One region of the Streptomyces sp. NPDC005898 genome, then DNA from elsewhere that is predicted to be linked to it. Evidence: riboswitches for the same ligand, from Rfam matches in the RefSeq annotation. Region 1 holds a riboswitch; the other holds the start of a gene.
What was found. A riboswitch is a leader RNA that binds a small molecule or an ion and turns the genes downstream of it on or off. The one in region 1 is predicted to bind cobalamin.

Region 1 (5,164 bases):
GCGTCGAACGCGGCCGCCCGGTCCTGCGGATCGGGCAGGTACGTGTCGAGCAGCGTCAGATAGAACTGGACGTGCACGGCCTCCTCGAACAGCTGACGGCTCAGGTACAGCCGCGCCTCGGGGGAGTTGATGTGCTTGTAGAGCGTCAGCACGAGGTTGTTGGAGACGATCGAGTCGCCGGTCGCGAAGAACGCGACGAGGCGGCCGATCAGGTGCTGCTCCTCGGGCGTCATCTTCGCCAGGTCGGCGACGTCCGAGTGCAGGTCGACCTCCTCCACCGTCCAGGTGTTCTTGATCGCGTCCCGGTAGCGCTCGTAGAAGTCCGGGTAGCGCATGGGGCGCAGGGTCAGCTCGAAGCCCGGGTCGAGGAGGTTCTTCTCGCTGTTCGTCGTGGTGCTCATTACTGGCAGGCCTCGCAGGACTCGGGGTTTTCCAGGGAGCAGGCGACGGCCTCCTCGGCCGTGACCTGCGCGGGGACGGGGGCGGTGGTGGCGGCGCCGGAGCCGGCCGCGCGGGCGATGCGGGTGGCGGGGCGCGAGCGCAGGTAGTACGTGGTCTTCAGACCCCGCTGCCAGGCGTAGGCGTACATCGAGGAGAGCTTGCCGATGGTCGGCGTCTCCAGGAAGAGGTTGAGCGACTGCGCCTGGTCGAGGAACGGGGTGCGCGCGGCGGCCATGTCGATCAGACCGCGCTGCGGGATCTCCCACGCGGTGCGGTACAGCGCGCGGACGTCCTCGGGGATCCAGCCGAAGCCCTGCACCGAGCCGTTGGCCTCGCGCAGCGCCTCGCGGGTCTGCGCGTCCCACACGCCGAGCCGCTTCAGCTCCTGCACGAGGTAGGCGTTGACCTGGAGGAACTCCCCGCTGAGCGTCTCGCGCTTGAAGAGGTTGGAGACCTGCGGCTCGATGCACTCGTACACGCCCGCGATGGAGGCGATGGTGGCGGTCGGCGCGATGGCCAGCAGCAGCGAGTTGCGCATGCCGGTCTCGGCGATACGTTCCCGCAGCGCCGCCCACCGCTCCGGCCAGGTCAGCTCGACGCCGTAGTGGTCCGGGTGCAGCACGCCCCGCGCGGTGCGGGTCTTCTCCCAGGCGGGGAGCGGGCCGTTGCGGACGGCGAGGTCGGCGGAGGCCTCGTACGCGGCGAGCATGATCCGCTCGGCGATGCGGGTGGAGAGGGCACGCGCCTCGGGGGAGTCGAAGGGCAGTTTCAGCCGGAAGAAGACGTCCTGGAGGCCCATCGCGCCGAGACCCACCGGGCGCCACTTGGCGTTGGAGCGCCCCGCCTGCTCGGTCGGGTAGAAGTTGATGTCCACGACGCGGTCGAGGAAGGTGACGGCGGTGCGGACGGTCTCGTCGAGGCGCTCCCAGTCGATGTCGCCGCTCGCCGCGTCCACGAAGGCGCCGAGGTTCACCGAGCCGAGGTTGCACACGGCCGTCTCGCCGTCGTCCGTGACCTCCAGGATCTCCGTGCAGAGGTTGGAGGAGTGCACGGTGTGGCCGGGCTCCGCCGTCTGGTTGGCGGTGCGGTTGGCGGCGTCCTTGAACGTCATCCAGCCGTTGCCGGTCTGCGCGAGGGTGCGCATCATGCGGCCGTACAGATCGCGGGCCGGGATGGTCTTCTTCGCGAGCCCGGCGGCCTCGGCCTCGCGGTAGGCGGCGTCGAACTCCTCGCCCCACAGGTCGACCAGCTCGGGCACGTCGGCCGGGGAGAACAGCGACCAGTCCTGGTCGGCGGCGACCCGGCGCATGAACTCGTCCGGGATCCAGTGCGCGAGGTTGAGGTTGTGCGTGCGGCGCGCGTCCTCACCGGTGTTGTCGCGCAGCTCCAGGAACTCCTCGATGTCGGAGTGCCACGTCTCCAGGTAGACCGCGGCGGCCCCCTTGCGCCGGCCGCCCTGGTTCACGGCGGCGACCGAGGCGTCCAGGGTCTTCAGGAACGGCACGATGCCGTTGGAGTGCCCGTTCGTGCCGCGGATCAGCGAACCCCGGGAACGGATGCGGGAGTACGAGAGTCCGATGCCGCCCGCGTGCTTGGAGAGCCGCGCGACCTGGTGGTAGCGGTCGTAGATGGAGTCCAGCTCGTCCAGCGGGGAGTCGAGGAGGTAGCAGGAGGACATCTGCGGGTGGCGGGTGCCGGAGTTGAAGAGCGTCGGCGAGGACGGCAGATAGTCCAGGCGGCTCATCAGGCGGTACAGCGCGGCGACCTCGTCCAGCGCCCGCTCGCTGCCGTCCTCCGCCAGGCCGCTCGCCACGCGCAGCATGAAGTGCTGCGGGGTCTCGATGACCTGCCGGGTGATCGGGTGGCGCAGCAGATAGCGGCTGTGCAGGGTGCGCAGGCCGAAGTACTCGAAGCGGAAGTCGGCGCCGTCGGCGAGCGCGCCCTCCACCAAAGCGTCGAGCCGGGCCGCGTGCGCCGTCACGAAGGACGCCGTGCGGTCGGCGATCAGGCCCTCGCGGTGGCCGACCGCGACGGAGTCGGTGAAGGAGCGCACGCCCTGCGTCGCCGCCTCCTCGCGGATGCCGATCGACAGGAGCCGGGCCGCCAGCTTGGAGTACGCCGGGTCCTCGGAGATGAGCCCCGCGGCCGCCTCGGTGGCCAGCTCCCGCAGCTCGGCCTCGTCGGCCCGCGCCGAGCGGCCGCGCAGCGCGGCGGCGGCCACCCGGCCGGGGTCGGCGTCGGGCAGGTCGGCGGTGAGGTCGGTCAGGGTGCGCAGCAGCGCGGTCCCCGGCCCGTCGGTTCCTTCGGCGTCCTGAAGGGTCGGCACCGAAGGCGTCGAAGGCGTCGACGGCGCTGACGCGGGTTCGGCAGGCGCGATGGTCACGTGGGGGCACTCCCTCGCTCGGCTCTGGGCCAGGGGGGAGGGATGGGCGCACACGGGCGCACCCGGGCAGGGCGGCGTACCGCGTCCACCGGCCCACTCCACGAGGCCCGGACGGTCGGCACCCGGACCGGACGGTACGGGTGCGCTGCCGGCAGGTCCTCGGACTCCGCGTACGCCGAATGCGTACACATGCACCGTTGCGGGACAGTTCCGGACTTGCACCGGATTCCCCTGCGGCGACAGCGAGCACGAGCATACATCTTGTGCCGGGCCCTGGAGGCGGGCCCACATCTTGTGTCGGCTCGCGGGGTGCGGTGCCTACAGCGTCAGCATGTACGCCAGCAGCGGCACCGTCTCGATGGGCCTCCAGTCGCGCTCGGGCGTGCGCCGGAAGCCCAGGCGCTCGTACAGCCGGTGGGCGGTGCGCATCGACGTCTGGGTGGACAGGACGAGCCCGGTGCGGCCCGCGTCCCGGGAGCGCCGCACGCACTCCCGTACGAGCGTCTCGCCGACGCCCCTGCCACGGGCCTCGGGGGAGACGGCCAGCATGCGGATCTCGGCCTCGCCGGTGCGGGCGATGTCGGCCATCGGGCCGCCGGACGGCACGTAGGTGACGCAGCCGAGCGCCTTGCCGTCCGCCGCGGCCACCAGGACCTCGGCCGCGGCCGCGCGCGCCGCCACGTCGCGCAGCACCGCGAGGTAGGGGTCGTCCGCCCCGAAGTCCAGGTGGCCGTCGGCGAGATAGGCCTGTGCGGTGAGGGCGCCGAGCGCCTCGTACTCGTCGGGGTGCGCGGGTCTGATCGTGAGGGCGGTGATGTCCATGCGGCGCAGTGTGCAACACGGGCACGGCGAAGGGCCGCCGATTTTCCGGCGGCCCTTCGTCACGGGTCGTCGGTCACGGCGGCCCTGTGTCACGGGGTCGTGCTCAGTGCGCGGCGCCCGCGGTCGCCGGCGGCAGCTCCTCGACGACGCCGGGGTCGCCCGCGTCCGCGGTGTAGTCCTCGGGGGAGGTCTCGTCGATGCCGTCGGGGGCCTTCAGCGCCCGCATGGCGAAGGTGAGGACCACCGTCACGACCACGTTCAGGACGAACGCGGTGAGGCCGATGTAGCCGATCTCGCCGATGCCCGGGATCGAGTCGGACGAACCGCCGAAGTGCTTCTGCGTCGGCGAGGCGACTCCGTACGCGGCCAGCGTGCCGTAGACCATGCCGACCGCCCAGCCCGCGAGCAGCGCCCAGCGGTGGAACCAGCGGGTGAACAGGCCGCCGACCAGCGCGGGCATGGTCTGGAGGATCCAGATGCCGCCCAGGAGCTGGAAGTTGATCGCGACCGTCTTGTCCATGGTGAGGACGAAGACCAGCGCGCCCACCTTCACCAGCAGCGAGACCAGCTTGGAGACCTTGGTCTCCTGCTCGGGCGTCGCGTCGGGCTTGAGGAAGTCCTTGTAGATGTTGCGGGTGAAGAGGTTCGCGGCCGCGATCGACATGATGGCCGCGGGGACCAGCGCGCCGATGCCGATGGCCGCGAAGGCCACGCCCGTGAACCAGTCGGGGAACATGGTCTCGAAGAGCTGGGGGATCGCCAGCTGGCCGTTGTCCACCTTGATCCCGGCCGCGATCGCCATGAAGCCGAGCAGGGCGAGCAGGCCGAGCATCAGCGAGTACAGCGGCAGGATGGTGGTGTTGCGCCGGATCACGTCGCGGCTCTTGGAGGAGAGCGTCGCGGTGATCGAGTGCGGGTACATGAACAGCGCGAGGGCCGAGCCGAGCGCGAGCGTCGCGTACGTCCACTGGCCGGCCTCGGCGGGCGCGAGCGCGCCGCGCGGCTTGCCGGTCGCCGGGTTGGTCTGCGCGAAGGCGTCACCGGCCTTGGCGAAGATGTCGTCGAAGCCGCCGAGCTTGATCGGGATGTAGATGATCGCGACGACGATGACGAGGTAGATCAGACCGTCCTTCACGAACGCGATCAGCGCGGGTGCGCGCAGCCCCGAGGAGTAGGTGTACGCGGCGAGCACCGCGAAGGCGATCAGCAGCGGCAGGTCCTTGACGAACCAGTTGGTGTCCGGCCCGCCGCCGACGCCCATGACGTCCAGGACGGCCTGGATGCCGACCAGTTGGAGCGCGATGTAGGGCATCGTGGCGAGGATGCCGGTGACCGCGACGGCCAGCGAGAGCCCCTTGGAGCCGAACCGTCCGCGCACGAAGTCGGAGGTCGTCACGTAGCCGTGCTTGTGCGAGACCGACCACAGGCGCGGCAGGAAGGTGAAGATCAGCGGATAGACGAGGATCGTGTACGGCACCGCGAAGAAGCCGGCCGCGCCCGCCGCGTAGATCGCCGCGG
Region 2 (5,164 bases), on a different contig from region 1:
ACCTGGCTGACGTCGGCGGGCAGACCGGCGAGGTCCGCTTCCGCGCGGATGGTGGCAAAGGACTCGCGGTAGATCGCCGCGCCGTCCTTCTCGTAGTCGAACACTGTGCTCTCGCTCATCTCGTGGCCGTTGTGGTGGTGGTTGCGGATGTCGTACGTGCTGTCGTGACCGTCTCGGTCAATGTCCTGCCGCTCACGGGTGCCGTCGTGCCGGCGGTGCGCACGCTCACCTCGTAGCGCCCCTCTCCGGTGGCGAGTACGTCCACCCAGTCGCCGCGCGGATGTCCGCACCGGCGCTCGCAGCCGGACCAGTGGACGGGCAGGCCCCCGGCGCCGGGGACGGCGTCCGCGCGGACGTCGGCGAGGGACTTGGCGCAGCCGGGGCGTCCGGTGCAGGCGCCGACGCCGAGCCAGGGCGAGCGGGGGTCGGTGAGGAAACCGGCGTCGGCCAGCGCGCGCAGCCGCTCGCGCGCGGCGGCCTCGTCCGCGAAGCCCGGGACGACGAAGCCGCGCCACGGGGTGACCCGGATCTCCCCACCGGGCGCGGGGAGCAGGACCCGCCACTGCGCGGCGCTCACCCGGCCCAGCCGGGCACTCACCACGACCGCGTACCCCAGGCCGGCGTCACCGATGACGCCGGGGACGGGCGGGGCGGCGGCCGCCGGGGCGCTGTGCGCGGGGGTTGGGTCGGGCGGCGCGGAGATCGGCTCCGCCGGTCCGGGGGCCGGGTCGGTCGGCGCGAGGGGCGGGTTGGTCGGCGCGGGGGCCGGATCGGAGATCGGCGTGGCCGGCTCGGAAGCCTGCTCGGCCGGCCCGGAGACCGGCACCGTCGGCCCAGAGACAGGGGCAGGCACGGGCACAGGCACAGGGACGGACGGTGCGGACGCCCCAGGCGCCACAGACGCCGCAGACGGCGCGGACGCCCCAAGCGCCACAGACGCCACAGACGCCACAGAAGCCGCAGGCGCCGCAGAAGCCGGCCCGGCCGGCCCGGTCGGCGTTCGGGCGACGGAGGCGCACCCGCTCGGCGAGGCGTCCGGCGTCACGGGCTCTGTCGTGAGGCCCGCCGCCGCCAACGCCTCCGCCAGGTTCACGCCCCGCCCGGCCGGCAGTTCCGTCACCCGCCACGCGCCGTTGCCCGCCTCGCGGGCCGCGGCGAGGAAGGCACCGGCCGCGGCGAGGGCGGCGCGCGGCGCGTCGGGGCCCGGGAGCCGCCGGACGCCGGCCCCGACCCGTATCTGCGCCGTACCGCCCGATTCTGCGATCAAGGTCACATCGCCGCCCAGTCCGGCGACGTCCCCGCGCCCGTCGTCGAGGACGAAGAGGAAGCGGCCGGAAAGCGCTGTCGTCCAGTCCTGCCCGCACAGGAGCCGGTCCAGCTCGCGGGCCCACAACTGCACGTCGGCGTGGCCGAGTCGGTCCAGTCCCGCCGACGGGGAGGCCACGATGTTCCGGACGCGCTCGTGGCGTTCGGAGGGCAGCAGGCCGGCGTCCGCGAGGAGCGCGGAGAGTTCGCCGCCGCAGCTCTCGCCGAGGCCGCGCAGCTCGATGTTGCCGCGCGAGGTGACGCTGAGGTTCCCGTCCGCGAGACGCTCAGCCGCGTCGGCCAGCGCCAGCGCCTGACACACCGTCAAGAGCCCTGCGGGCACCCGGAGTCGGGCCAGCGCGCCGTCGTCGGCGCGGTGCAGACGCAGGGCCCCGGGGCAGGCGTCGCCCCGGTCGCGTATCCGGTCACGTATGGGGGATTCGCCCTGGTTCATGGAAGGTGCTCGGCTGGGCGGCATGGCGGCGAGCATACCCACGCCGATCCGGCCGGTCGCCTCCCGAGACGGGCCGTCCCGGCAGGCGGCCGCCCCACCGGCGGCGGGCAGGACTTACTATGCAGGCGGCGGCCCGCCAGGTCCGCCGACGCCAGCGACGGCGTGGGTCCACCAGGACCCGAGGGAGGAAGGCCGGTGCGAATCCGGCGCGGTCCCGCCACTGTGAGCCCCACCGAGGTGGGGCGAGCCAGGAACTCCTGCCGTCCATACGACCACCCGGGGCGCGGACACCCCGAGGAAGGCCTGCGCCCGCATGCTTCTGCTGCTGTCGACCTCCGACACCGACCTGCTCAGCGCCCGTGCGGCGGGGGGTCCGGTCGACTACCGGTTCGCCAACCCCTCCCGCCTGGACCTCGCCGAGCTGCCCTCGCTCCTGGAGGGCGCCGACCTCGTCGTCGTACGCCTCCTCGGCGGTGTCCGCGCCTGGCAGGACGGGCTGGACCAGCTCATCGCCAGCGGCCTGCCGGTGGTCGTGCTCACCGGCGAACAGGCACCCGACGCCCAACTCATGGCCTCCTCGACGGTGCCCGTCGGCATCGCGGCCGAGGCCCACGCCTACCTCGCGCACGGCGGCCCGGCGAACCTGGAGCAGCTGGCCCGCTTCCTCTCCGACACCGTGCTGCTCACCGGCCACGGCTTCGACCCGCCGGCGCCCGCGCCGTCCTGGGGCCCGCTGGAGCGCGCCGCCCGCGACATCGAGGGCCCCACGGTCGCGGTGCTGTACTACCGCGCCCACCACATGAGCGGCAACACCGCGTTCATCAACGACCTGTGCGGCGCCATCGAGGACGCCGGCGCCCGCCCGATGCCGCTGTACGTGGCCTCGCTGCGCGCCCCCGAGCCCGAGCTGATCGACGCGCTGCGCCCCGCCGACGCCATCGTCACGACGGTCCTCGCCGCCGGTGGCACCAAGCCCGCCGAGGCCTCCGCGGGCGGTGACGACGAGTCGTGGGACGCGGGCGCGCTGACCGGGCTCGACGTGCCGATCCTCCAGGCCCTGTGCCTGACCGGGTCGCGTTCGGCCTGGGAGGAGAACGACGAGGGCGTCTCTCCGCTCGACGCCGCGAGCCAGATCGCGGTGCCGGAGTTCGACGGGCGCCTCATCACCGTGCCGTTCTCGTTCAAGGAGATCGACGAGGACGGGCTCCCCGCCTATGTCGCCGACGCCGAGCGGGCGACCCGGGTCGCCGGGATCGCCGTGCGCCACGCGCGCCTGAGGCACATCCCGGCCGCCGACAAGCGCCTCGCGCTGGTGCTCTCCGCGTACCCGACCAAGCACTCGCGGATCGGCAACGCGGTCGGCCTGGACACCCCCGCCTCCGCGGTCGCGCTGCTGCGCAGGCTGCGCGCCGAGGGCTACGACTTCGGCCCCGAGGCCGACATCCCCGGCCTCGTCTCGGGCGACGGCGACGAGCTGATCCGCGCGCTGATCGACGCGGGCGGCCACGACCAGGAGTGGCTCACCGAGGAGCAGCTGGCCGCCAACCCCGTCCGTATCCCGGCCGCCGCCTACAAGCGCTGGTACGCGACGCTGCCGCAGGAGCTGCGGGACTCCGTCGAGCAGCACTGGGGGCCGCCGCCCGGCGAGATGTTCCTGGACCGCTCGCGGGTGGGCGAGGGCGGCGACCCGGAGGGCGACATCGTGCTGGCCGCCCTGCGGCGCGGCAATCTGCTCATCCTCATCCAGCCGCCGCGCGGCTTCGGCGAGAACCCCATCGCGATCTACCACGACCCCGATCTGCCGCCCTCGCACCACTACTTGGCGGCCTACCGCTGGATCGCGGCCCCCGCGGCCGACGGCGGCTTCGGCGCCGACGCGATGGTCCACCTCGGCAAGCACGGCAATCTGGAGTGGCTGCCCGGCAAGAACGCGGGCCTCTCGGCGGCCTGCGGCCCCGACGCCGCGCTCGGCGACCTGCCGCTGATCTACCCGTTCCTGGTCAACGACCCGGGCGAGGGCACGCAGGCCAAGCGCCGCGTGCACGCCACGCTCATCGACCACCTCGTGCCGCCGATGGCCCGCGCCGACTCCTACGGCGACATCGCGCGCCTGGAGCAGCTCCTGGACGAGTACGCGCAGATCAGCTCCATGGACCCGGCGAAGCTGCCGGCGATCCGCGCGCAGATCTGGACGCTCATCCAGGCCGCGAAGCTCGACCACGACCTGGGCCTGGAGGACCGCCCGGACGACGACGGCTTCGACGACTTCCTGCTGCATGTCGACGGCTGGCTCTGCGAGATCAAGGACATGCAGATCCGCGACGGTCTGCACGTCCTCGGCACCGCCCCGGCGGGCGCCGACCGCGTCAACCTCGTCCTCGCCGTCCTGCGCGCCCGCCAGATCTGGGGCGGCACCTCCGCCCTGCCCGGCCTGCGCGAGGCGCTCGGCCTGGACGAGTCCGCGGCGACGCGCGTGAGCGCCGACGAGGCCGAGGAGAAGGCCCGTGCGCTGGTCCAGGCGATGGACGACGCCGACTGGGACCCCGCGGCCGTGGCCTCGGTGGCCGCGGGCCAGGGCGAGCAGGTCGCCGCCATCCTGGAGTTCGCGGCCCGCGAGGTCGTGCCCCGCCTGGAGGGCACCACGGCCGAACTGGACAACGCGGTACGCGCGTTGGAGGGCCGCTTCGTCCCCGCCGGGCCCAGCGGCTCCCCGCTGCGCGGCCTGGTCAACGTCCTGCCGACGGGCCGCAACTTCTACTCCGTCGACCCCAAGGCCGTGCCCTCCCGCCTCGCGTGGGAGACCGGCGAGGCCCTCGCCGACTCGCTCATCGAGCGGTACAAGAACGACAACGGCGACTACCCCACCTCCGTCGGCCTGTCCCTGTGGGGCACGAGCGCGATGCGCACGGCGGGCGACGACGTCGCCGAGGCGATGGCGCTGCTCGGCGTCCGCCCCGTCTGGGACGACGCCTCGCGCCGCGTCACCGGCCTGGAGGCCATCCCGTACGAGGACCTCGGCCGCCCGCGCATCGACGTGACGCTGCGCATCTCGGGCTTCTTCCGCGACGCGTTCCCGCACACGATCGGCCTGCTCGACGACGCGGTGCGCCTCGCGGCCTCGCTGGACGAGCCCGCCGAGCACAACTACGTACGCGCCCACGCCCAGGCCGACCTGGCCGAGCACGGTGACGAGCGCCGGGCCACCACCCGCATCTTCGGCTCGCGTCCGGGCACGTACGGCGCGGGGCTGCTCCAGCTCATCGACTCCCGCGACTGGCGCACGGACGCGGACCTCGCCGAGGTCTACACGGTGTGGGGCGGCTACGCGTACGGGCGAGGGCTCGAAGGCCGGCCGGCCCGCGCCGAGATGGAGACCGCGTACAAGCGCATCGCGGTGGCCGCGAA

Region 2: another riboswitch for cobalamin. It lies ahead of cobN (cobaltochelatase subunit CobN); the one in region 1 lies ahead of ABZ385_RS14925 (ribonucleoside-diphosphate reductase subunit alpha).

Annotation. Positions count from the first base shown of each region.
Region 1 is NZ_JBEXWC010000009.1:59,465-64,628, forward strand. It holds gene ABZ385_RS14920 (ribonucleotide-diphosphate reductase subunit beta) at 1-401, opposite strand, end outside; gene ABZ385_RS14925 (ribonucleoside-diphosphate reductase subunit alpha) at 401-2,824, opposite strand; cobalamin riboswitch at 2,957-3,093, opposite strand; gene ABZ385_RS14930 (GNAT family N-acetyltransferase) at 3,143-3,646, opposite strand; gene mctP (monocarboxylate uptake permease MctP) at 3,750-5,164, opposite strand, start outside.
Region 2 is NZ_JBEXWC010000006.1:63,453-68,616, reverse strand. It holds gene ABZ385_RS10770 (precorrin-8X methylmutase) at 1-104, opposite strand, end outside; gene ABZ385_RS10765 (cobalamin biosynthesis protein CobG) at 116-1,783, opposite strand; cobalamin riboswitch at 1,916-2,035, shown strand; gene cobN (cobaltochelatase subunit CobN) at 2,073-5,164, shown strand, end outside.